Regions from separate parts of the Kitasatospora sp. NPDC091207 genome, predicted to be linked through region 1. Evidence: riboswitches for the same ligand, from Rfam matches in the RefSeq annotation. Region 1 holds a riboswitch; each other region holds the start of a gene.

Evidence for each region. Region 1 has a riboswitch for cyclic di-AMP ahead of ACIQTO_RS12875 (peptidoglycan DD-metalloendopeptidase family protein). Riboswitches for the same ligand answer to the same signal wherever they lie in the genome.
Region 2: linked by a shared signal. The riboswitch ahead of ACIQTO_RS06670 (NlpC/P60 family protein) and the one ahead of ACIQTO_RS12875 (peptidoglycan DD-metalloendopeptidase family protein) in region 1 are both predicted to bind cyclic di-AMP.
Region 3: linked by a shared signal. The riboswitch ahead of ACIQTO_RS30525 (transglycosylase family protein) and the one ahead of ACIQTO_RS12875 (peptidoglycan DD-metalloendopeptidase family protein) in region 1 are both predicted to bind cyclic di-AMP.

Annotation. Positions count from the first base shown of each region.
Region 1 is NZ_JBIVVS010000005.1:296,030-299,295, reverse strand. Features, by position in the region: gene ACIQTO_RS12880 (MFS transporter) at 1-1,327, opposite strand, end outside; cyclic di-AMP (ydaO/yuaA leader) riboswitch at 1,641-1,801, shown strand; gene ACIQTO_RS12875 (peptidoglycan DD-metalloendopeptidase family protein) at 1,806-2,849, shown strand.
Region 2 is NZ_JBIVVS010000002.1:448,644-451,909, reverse strand. Features, by position in the region: gene ACIQTO_RS06680 (NYN domain-containing protein) at 1-394, shown strand, start outside; gene ACIQTO_RS06675 (NlpC/P60 family protein) at 607-1,650, shown strand; cyclic di-AMP (ydaO/yuaA leader) riboswitch at 1,978-2,132, shown strand; gene ACIQTO_RS06670 (NlpC/P60 family protein) at 2,143-3,266, shown strand, end outside.
Region 3 is NZ_JBIVVS010000024.1:115,247-118,512, reverse strand. Features, by position in the region: gene ACIQTO_RS30530 (hypothetical protein) at 1-1,370, opposite strand, end outside; cyclic di-AMP (ydaO/yuaA leader) riboswitch at 1,763-1,923, shown strand; gene ACIQTO_RS30525 (transglycosylase family protein) at 1,910-3,229, shown strand.

The DNA.
Region 1 (3,266 bases):
TGGCGATCCGGAAGGCGGAGTCCACCGAGGCGGGCACCTGGTACGCGTCGCCGCTGAGCCCGGCCAGCGCGGGCAGGGCCGCCACCGCGAGCAGACCGGCCGCGCGGGCGGCGGCGTTGTTGACGCCGCTGGCGATCCCGGCGTGCCGGACCTCCACCGCCGCCAGCACCGTCGCGGTCAGCGGCGCCACCAGTAGGACCATCCCGCAGCCCATCACGGTGACGGCCGGCAGCACGTCCGTCCAGTACGAGGCGTCCGGGCCGATCCGCAGCATGAGCAGCACGCCCGTCGCGCAGATCAGCGGCCCCACGGTGAGCGGCAGTCGCGGGCCGATCCGCTTGCCGAGCCGGCCGGCCCGGGCGGACAGCGCGAGCATCAGGACGGTGATCGGCACCAGGGCCAGCCCGGAGACCAGCGGGGAGAACCCGGAGACGATCTGCAACTGCACGACCAGCAGGAAGAACACGCCGCTGAAGGCCGCGTAGACGCAGAGGGTGACCAGGTTCACCGCGGTGAACAGCCGGGAGGAGAAGAGGCCGAGTGGCAGCATCGGCTCCGGGACACGGCGCTCGACCACGACGAAGGCCGTGCCCAGCAGCAGCCCCGCCGCGCCGGCCAGCCAGACCTCCGGCGAGAGCCCGCCGCCCGCGGCCGTCAGGGCATAGGTGACCGAGCCCAGGGCCAGCGCGGCCAGTGCCGCGCCGAGGGCGTCGAACCGGCCGGTCGCGCTCTCGTCCCGGCTCTCCGGGACGTGCCGGGAAGCCACCGCGATCACCAGGACGGCGAGCGGGACGTTCAGCAGGAAGATCCACCGCCAGCCGGGGCCGTCCACCAGCCAGCCGCCGAGGAACGGGCCGATCGCGGCGGACACCCCGCCCAGACCGGACCAGAGGCCGACCGCCGCCGACCGGTCGTCCGGGTGGAAGACGGCCTGGAGCATCGCCAGTGAGCCGGGGGTGAGCAGTGCCCCGCCGATGCCCTGCACCGCGCGGGCGGCGATCAGCACCTCGATGGTGGGCGCCGCGGCGCACGCCGCCGAGGCGGCGGCGAACCAGAGCACACCGATCAGGAAGACGCGGCGCCGTCCGTAGCGGTCGCCGAGGGCGCCGCCGAGCAGGATGAGGCCGGCCAGGGTGAGCAGATAGGCGTTGAGCGTCCACTGCAGGGCGGCGAGCGGGGCGCCGAGATCGGTGCCGATCCGGGGCAGGGCGACGTTCACCACGGTGCCGTCGAGCATCGCCATGCTGGAGCCGAGCACCGTCGCCAGGAGGACCCAGCGGCCCTGCGCGGTGCCCAGGCGCAGGGTGCCGGCCTCGGAGGGGGTCATCACCGCCCGATCGTGCGCCCCGGGAGACGACGTGACAAGGCTCACCGGGGGTGTGTCGGCAGATGGCTTTCCGTAGGTGATCGCATGCGGACGGACATCGAAATCGGCGGAGCGTCGCGGATCAGTGGCACGCGGTGAATCGATTGTGCACATACTGTGCAGCCGATCATTCGGAGTGTCACGATCTTTCCGGCATTGGTTGTCGATTCAAGAGATCGACATTGCTTCACCCGGGTGGATGGGCTTTAGTTCAGCGACCGCCCGGCATTGGCCCGGGTGGCCACCGGGTGGAACGCCTAGTCCTGCCGCTGCCCGGTGGTACGAACCGAACTCTGTACGGCAGGAGCGGGGGACCCAAAGGTAAGTCGCCGGACCGGAATTCACGGTCCGGCTTGGGGTGAAGCCGCGCTATGCGGCCGGGCAACTCCAGCCCGAACCCGACAGCTCACCTCGCAGGCGTCGGAGAGGACAGTTCCCCATGCCCGCACAGGCTCGTCGTATCGCCCTGCCCCGCGCCGCCCGCATCGGCATCGCCACCGCCGTGACCGGCGCCGCCTTCGCCCTTCCGCTGGTGACCACCATCAGCGCCCAGGCCCACACCGCCCCGGCCGCGAAGCCCGCGCAGACCAGCACCTGGACCGGCGCCACCAGCGTCGACGCCACGCCGGCCGCCGCTGCCCAGGCCGCCGCTCCGGCCGCCGCCGAGGCCGCCAAGCCCGCCGCCGCTCCGGCCGAGGAGACCTACAAGGTCGCCGGCGGGGACACCCTGTCGAAGATCGCCGACGCCAAGCAGGTCGAGGGCGGCTGGCAGGCGCTGTACGACCACAACCGCTCGGTCGTCGGCGCCAACCCGAACCTCATCTTCCCGGGTCAGCAGCTCGCGCTCGGCGCCAAGGCCGCCGCGGCCCCGGCCGCCCCCGCCGCCAAGCCCGCCGCCCCCGCCGCCAAGCCGCAGGCCTCGCAGGACTCGGTGCAGCCGGCCGCCAAGGCCGCCGCGCCGAAGCCGGTCCAGGCCGCCAAGCCCGCGCAGGCCCCGGCCACCAAGCCGGCCGCCCCCGCCGCGAAGCCGGCCGCGCCGGCCGCCACCCAGGCCCCGGCCGCCGTGGCCGCCACCTCCGGCTACGTCGCCCCCGTCGCCAACCCGAAGCTCGGCACCGCCTACGGCGTGGCCGGCTCGATGTGGTCCTCCGGCCACCACACCGGTGCCGACTTCGTCGCCTCCACCGGCACCCCGCTGCGCGCCATCGCGGCCGGCACCGTGGTCAAGGCCGGCAACGGCGGCGCCTACGGCAACGAGGTCGAGATCAAGCTCGCCGACGGGAAGTACGCCCAGTACGCGCACCTGTCCTCGATCGGCGTGAAGATCGGTCAGACCGTCACCGCCGGCCAGCAGATCGGCCTCTCCGGCGCGACCGGCAACGTGACCGGCCCGCACCTGCACTTCGAGGTCCGCACCGGCTCGGAGTACGGCTCGGACATCGACCCGATCGCCTACCTGCGGGCGCACGGCGTCTCCATCTGACCTGAGGTCGGACCACCGCTGGGTGCGGGGCGAACGACCTCCCGGGATGGTCATGTCGGGTGACCGCTCGACCGGGTGATCGCCGCACCATCAGTGGATCATGGGCGCGGGACACGCCCAGGCCGGCCCGGCTCACGAATTTCCTTCGTGAGCCGGGCCGGCCATTGCGCGTTTCCGCCACCGGATATCGGGTGCCGGTTCTGATGTCCGTTCACCCCCCCTGTCGCGATGGGTTTTCTTGGGGCGGCCGCGTTGGCCCTCCAGGGCTTTTCGGGGTCAGCGGACGGCTGTCCGGGCCGGAGGCCGGATGGGATCGGACGGAATGTGACCGGACCGCCGGAAATGCGGTTGGCCCGCCCGGAATGCGGTCGGCCCGCCCGGAATCGGACGGGCCGTCACCCTGTGGTCGGTGGGTAC
Region 2 (3,266 bases), on a different contig from region 1:
GTTGCTGGCGATCCCGCAGGTCCATCTGGTGGTGGACGGCTACAACGTGACCAAGACCGGCTATCCGGCGCTGCCGCTGGAGCAGCAGCGGATCCGCCTGCTGGGCGGGCTGGCGATGCTGGCCCAGCGCACGCAGGCGGAGGTCACCTGTGTGTTCGACGGGCAGGACCTCGACGTGCCGGTGATCATGGCGCCGCCGCGCGGGGTCCGGGTGCGGTTCAGCCGGACCGGTGAGACGGCGGACGAGCTGATCCGCCGGCTGGTGCGGGCCGAGCCGCAGGGGCGGCCGGTGGTGGTGGTCTCCGCCGACCGGGAGGTCGCGGAGGGCGTGCGGAAGGCCGGTGCGCGCCCCGTGGCTTCCGTGCTGCTGCTGAACCGGTTGGCCCGGCCCTGACCTCGACCGGGCGCTGGCCAGGCCGGAGTGACGCCTGGTCAGCGCCCGGTTTGCGGGGTTGTGAGGATCCGGTGAAGTCATGGCCGCGGGCGGAGGTTCACGCCATTGGGGGAGTGGCGCAAAGCGTGGATCTTCACTAGGGTCTGGCGTCAAACCTATTTTCCGGATTCTCACCCAATCGGGTGAGTCCGTTGGAAGAAGGAGCCGGTCCCTTGGCCACCCACCGCCGTCCCAAGCAGCCGAGCCGCGCGCGGGTCTCCGTGCTCACCGCTGCCGCGGCGACCGCGGTCGCCCTCTCCGCCCAGGTCGCCGCGCACGCCGCGCCGAGTCCGTCCCCCAAGAAGGAGGACGTGAAGGCGCAGATCGACCAGCTGCAGGAGGAGGCCGAGCAGGCCACCGAGAAGTACAACGGCGCCAAGGAGCGGGCCGACCAGCTGCGCAAGCAGTCGGACCAGCTCCAGGACCAGGTGGCCCGCGGCCAGGACCAGATGACCCAGCTCCAGGCCGGGCTGGCCGAGGTGGCGGGTGCGCAGTACCGCACCGGCGGCATCGACCCGTCCGTCCAGCTGATGCTCTCCTCCGACCCGTCCGGCTACCTGGACAAGGCGTCCAGCGTCCAGCAGGCCAGTTCCAGCCAGGCCGACGCGCTCAAGGGCCTGCAGGACCAGCAGCGCCGGCTGGACCAGCAGAAGGCGGAGGCGGCCGCGATCCTGGCCTCCCTGGACAACACCACCAAGGACCTGAACCAGTCCAAGGCGGAGGTCAACAAGAAGCTCAAGGAGGCTCAGGACCTCCTGAACTCGCTGAGCGCGGCGGACCGGGCGGCGCTGAAGGCCGCCCAGCAGCAGGCGGACCGGGCCTCGCGCGGCAGCGAGCGGGCCGATCTGGGCAGCCTGCCGCAGGCCAGCGGCATGGCCGGGTCGGCCGTGTCCAACGCGATGAGCAAGCAGGGCTCGCCGTACCAGTGGAGTTCCGTCGGGCCGAACACCTTCGACTGCTCGGGCCTGATGGTCTGGTCGTACGCCAAGGCCGGTGTCACGCTGCCGCGCACCTCGCAGGCGCAGGCCAACTACGGCTCCCGGGTCCCCTCGCTCGCCGAGGCCCAGCCGGGCGACCTCATCATCTACCGCGACGACCGCAGCCACGTCGGGATGTACATCGGCAACGGCATGGTGGTGCACGCGCCGCACACCGGTGACGTCGTGAAGGTGATGAAGGCCGACGCGATGAAGATCAACACCATTCGCCGGGTCTGACGGACCGGCACGACACGCCCACGGGCCGGGACACGGCCCTGTGATCCACGCCACCTCCTGATCGGGGGTGGCGTCGGCATTCACGGCGGCATGGTGACAAACGATCAGCTCCGTGTGGGCTGGTGATCACACTCGGTCATATTCACAAGTGAACTTGGATATTCTTCCGGCATTTTTCTGACAAGGATTTGAACGGATCACGGTTCTGTTACTAGGGTCGTGCCTCGAACCACCGCACAGTCGATCACCCAGCCAGGGTGGCGGCGGGGGTTTACCGCCGAGTTCGTGAAGCAGCGGGGCAGGTCGTCTGCCCGACGGGGAGCCCAGTAGTCGGGGGTGCTGTGGAGCGGAGCCGGGGAACCATGTTCCTCCGGGGTGAATCGGCGCCAGGTCGACCGCGAGAGCGGCCGGTGAGGCGTCGTAGGGCACGCTTCCGGCCCGAACCCGTCAGCTCACCCGGTAGGCGGACGTAGGAAGAAGGAGTCCGCCTTCGTGGCGTCCCATCGTCGTCCCAAGCCCGCCGGCCGCGCCCGGGTCTCGATCCTGACCGGTGTCGCCGCTGCGGCGGTCGCCCTCTCCGCGCAGTCCGGCGCCCACGCCGACCCGACGCCGACCAAGGACCAGGTCAAGGAGCAGGTCGACCAGCTCAACGAGCAGGCCGAGCAGGCCACCGAGAAGCTCAACGGTGCCCAGGCCAAGCAGCAGGAGCTGCAGAAGCAGGTCGGTGAGCTGCAGGACAAGGTGGCCCGCCAGCAGGCCTCGGTGACCGAGGCCCAGGGTGGCCTCGCCGAGATCGCCGGCGAGCAGTACCGCAACGGCGGCATATCGCCGACCGTCCAGCTGATGCTCTCGTCCAGCCCGGACAGCTTCCTCACCCAGGCCGGTGCGATCAACCAGGCCGGCAGCACCCAGTCCAATGTCCTGAAGGACCTTCAGGAGCAGCAGCGCAGGCTCGACCAGGACCGCAACGAGGCCCAGGGCAAGCTCGCCGAGCTCGAGGCCACCACCCAGCAGCTGAAGGCCTCCAAGGAGGAGGTCCAGGGCAAGCTGGCCAAGGCCCAGGACCTGCTCAACACGCTGACCGAGCAGGAGCGCCAGGCGCTGCGCGCGGCCGAGGAGAAGGCCGCCGCCGAGGCGAAGGTCAAGGCGGACGCCGCCAAGGCCGAGGCCAAGGCCAAGGCGGACGCCGACCGGGCCTCCCGCGACAACAGCCGGGACAACCTGGCCGGCTCGTCCTCGGCGGCCGCCAAGCCCGCCGCCGCCTCGTCCGCCGCCGCCGCGCCGTCCGCGCCCGCGGCTAATGGCTCGCGCGCCGCCGCCGCGATCGCCGCGGCCGAGAGCAAGCTGGGCGCGCCGTACGTCTACGGCGCCTCCGGCCCGGGCTCGTTCGACTGCTCCGGCCTCACCAGCTGGGCCTACGCCCAGGCCGACGTGTCGCTGCCGCGCACCTCGCAGGCCCAGGCCACGGTCGGCACCAACGTCGGCACCAACATCGCCAACGCCCAGCCCGGTGACCTGATCATCTACCGCGCGGACCGCAGCCACGTCGCCATCTACGTCGGTGGCGGCCAGGTCATCCACGCGCCGAAGCCCGGTGCGAACGTCCGGTACGAGAC
Region 3 (3,266 bases), on a different contig from region 1:
TAGGCGCGCGGGTTGGGCTCCAGCAGCGTGCGGGAGGCGACGCAGGAGTCGTAGACGATGTCGTCGGACGGCTGCTGCGGGGTACGCGTGTCCGGCGGGCCGTCCCACCAGTAGGCGTCCTCCCAGGTGTCGTGGCTGATGCAGCCGCGGAAGGTGATGCCGTGGCTGGCGTGCGGGACGAAGGCGTGGCTCCCCGCGTCACGGACCACGACGCCCTCGACGACGGTGCCCCGGGTGGTGTCGCCGAGCATGTGGAAGTGCAGCCCGTAGCGGCCGAGCACCGGGGCGGTGACCGGCACGCTGCCGTCCGCGCCCTTCCAGGACTCCTCGGTGTCGGCGCGCGGGCCGACCCAGCGCAGCGCCGCGTGCCGCAGGTCGGCCCGGCGGCTGCTGGTGAGGTGGACGTGGGCGCGCCCCCCGGCGGTCCCCTCGACCCGCACGCTGCGGGTCAGGTTGAGTACCTCGGCGCCGACCGTGACGTCTCCTCCGGCGCCCACCCGGGGGTGCGGGTGCTTGAGCGGCGCCTCCAGGGTGACGGTGGATCCGCTGACGGACCGGACGACGGCCAGGTCGTAGCGGGCCGAGAAGCCGTCCTCGTCCGGCGGGCCGGTCGGGGTGACGGCCAGTTCGTCGCCGGGCAGCCAACCGGTGGGCGGCGCGGCCAGGCTGACGGTGGTGTCGCCGGCGGCGAGGGCCCGGTCCGCGCGCACCCAGGCGGTCTTGGCGGCGCCGTCCAGCCGCAGGTACCCGGCGCCGGTGACCCAGAGGCCGACGTCGGTGTCGACCACCTTCATGCCGTCACCCCGGAACCGCCGCTCGTCGACGGCGGGGAACCGCACGGTGTGCACGGCGGCGCCGTCGGGGGCGAGCGCGAGGGTGCCGCGGATCTCGACGTTGCCGGCCGCGGCCAGGGTGAGGCTGCGGTCGGCGGCGAAGGTGAGCGCGCCTCCGGACTCCACCAGCAGCGACCCGACAGTGGCGTCGGTGTCGAGCAGCACCCGGTCGGTGATCCGGACGGCGCTCTGCGGGCCGGGCGCCCGGCCGCCCCAGCCGGCCGGATCGGACCAGCGGCGGCCGCCCTGGTCGGGCGTGGGCGCGGGGCCGGGTGCGGCGGCGGGCGGCCCGGACGTGACGGTGCCCCCGGGGGTGCCCGCCGACGCGGCGTCGGGGCCCGCACCGGGCGTCCCCGGGGGCGAGGGAGGCGACGGAGCGTCGTGCAGGTGCCCGGCGGGCGGGCCGTCCGCCGCCGGGGCCGGGGCGGGGCCCTGGACGGCGGCCACGGGCTCGGCGCCGCCGTCCAGGGAGCGCCGCAGCGCCTCCTCGCCGCCGACCGCCGCGAACACCGTGCCGACGGCGAGCCAGCGCAGCATCGTCCGACGACGTACGGGAGTTCGGGGCTCTATGGGTGGGATGTCCGCTCTGCGGTGTTTTGCCCGGCGGTGCGCTCCACGTGCCCGCGTGGCCGGCCGACCGGCCCGCGGGTCCTCGTCCATGGCCATCGTTGCGTAGCCCTCCCCCCGGACGGCCGCGTCGGTCCTGACGTCCTGAAGCATAGGCAGTTGCCGTGACTCCGACGGGCGTTGCCCGAAATCGGTCATTTCTGATCATGGTGGACAGCCATTCACCACCCGTTTCACAAACCGTGACGAGCGTCACACATGTTTGCGGTTTGAACTTAAGTCTGCTTAACGTGCTCCCCGTTCGTGGCCACACGGACCCAGCCCACCCGCAACGCCGAGTCCTGCCGTCGGGTGCGCTGGCAGCGCAGAACGCACCACGGCAGGAGCGGGGGAACCACAGGTAAGTCGCCCGGGACCGGTCCGCGAACCGGTTCAGGGCTAGGGGTGAAGCCGCGTCCACAGCGCGGCCGGGCAACTCCAGCCCGAATCCGACAGCTCACCTCGCAGGCGTGGGAGAGGACCACGTCTTCATGCTGCCCACCAACGGCACCCGACTGTCCGGCCGCACCCGCCGCGCGATCGCCACCCTCGGCGTCGTCGGCATCGGCCTCACCGTCCCCTGCCTCACCTCCGGCACCGCCTCCGCCGCCTCGGTCGCCACCTGGGACAAGGTCGCCCAGTGCGAGAGCACCGGCAACTGGAGCATCAACACCGGCAACGGCTTCTACGGCGGCCTCCAGTTCACCAGCAGCACCTGGGCGGCGTTCGGCGGCACGGCCTACGCCGCCCGCGCCGACCTCGCCACCAAGGACCAGCAGATCGCGATCGCCGAGAAGGTGCTCGCCTCGCAGGGCCCCGGCGCCTGGCCGGTCTGCTCCGTCCAGGCCGGTCTCACCAAGGGCGGCACCCCGGCCGCCGTCGACACCGCCACCGCCACCAAGCCGGCCGCCCCGAAGGCCACCCCGGCCCCGGCGCAGACCCAGGCCCCCGCCGCCAAGCCGGCCGCGCCCGCGGCCGCCCCGAAGGCCACCCCGGCCCCGGCCGCCGGCGACTCCGCCCAGCAGTCGCAGGGCGGTCAGAACTGGCAGCAGTACCACCGCCAGGCCGCCGGTCAGGACGCCGGGACCAAGGCCGACGACTACACCGTGGTCGCGGGCGACTGGCTCTCCTCGATCGCCGACAAGAACAACATCCAGGGCGGCTGGGAGCGGCTGTACGACCTCAACCGCGGCTCCCTCACCGCCGGCCCGCACGTCATCTACCCGGGCCAGCACCTGAGCCTGGGCGACCGTGCCAAGGCGCAGGCCTCCGACGGATCCGGCCAGGGCTTCGACTGGTTCGACCGCTCCACGGGCAAGACCGGCCAGGCCGCCGGCTCCACCACGACCGCCGTCGAGCCGGCCGCGCAGACCGGGGCCAAGGCACCGGCCGCCCAGGCGCCGGCCGAGGCCCCGGCCCAGGCCGCCACCGGCAGCATGGCCGCCGCGGTCTCCTTCGCCCAGTCGAAGGTCGGCCAGGCCTACGTCTACGGGGGCACCGGCAACGGCGGCTGGGACTGCTCGGGCCTGACCCAGGCCGCGCTGCGCGCCGCGGGCATCTCCGTCCCGCGGGTCGCCGCCGACCAGGCCGCCGCCAGCACCCACGTCTCGCTGGACGCCCTCAAGCCGGGCGACCTGCTGTTCTGGTCCAACAACGGCCAGGACTCGGGCGTCTACCACGTCGCGATCTACATCGGCGACGGCACGTACGTCGAGGCCGCCAACCCGAGCTCGGGCGTGCGGACCCAGACCGTCGCCAACTGGGCCCCGGACTTCGCCGGCCGGGTCTGATCCCTCGCGCGCGGCCGCCCCGGCCCGCGCGAACCCG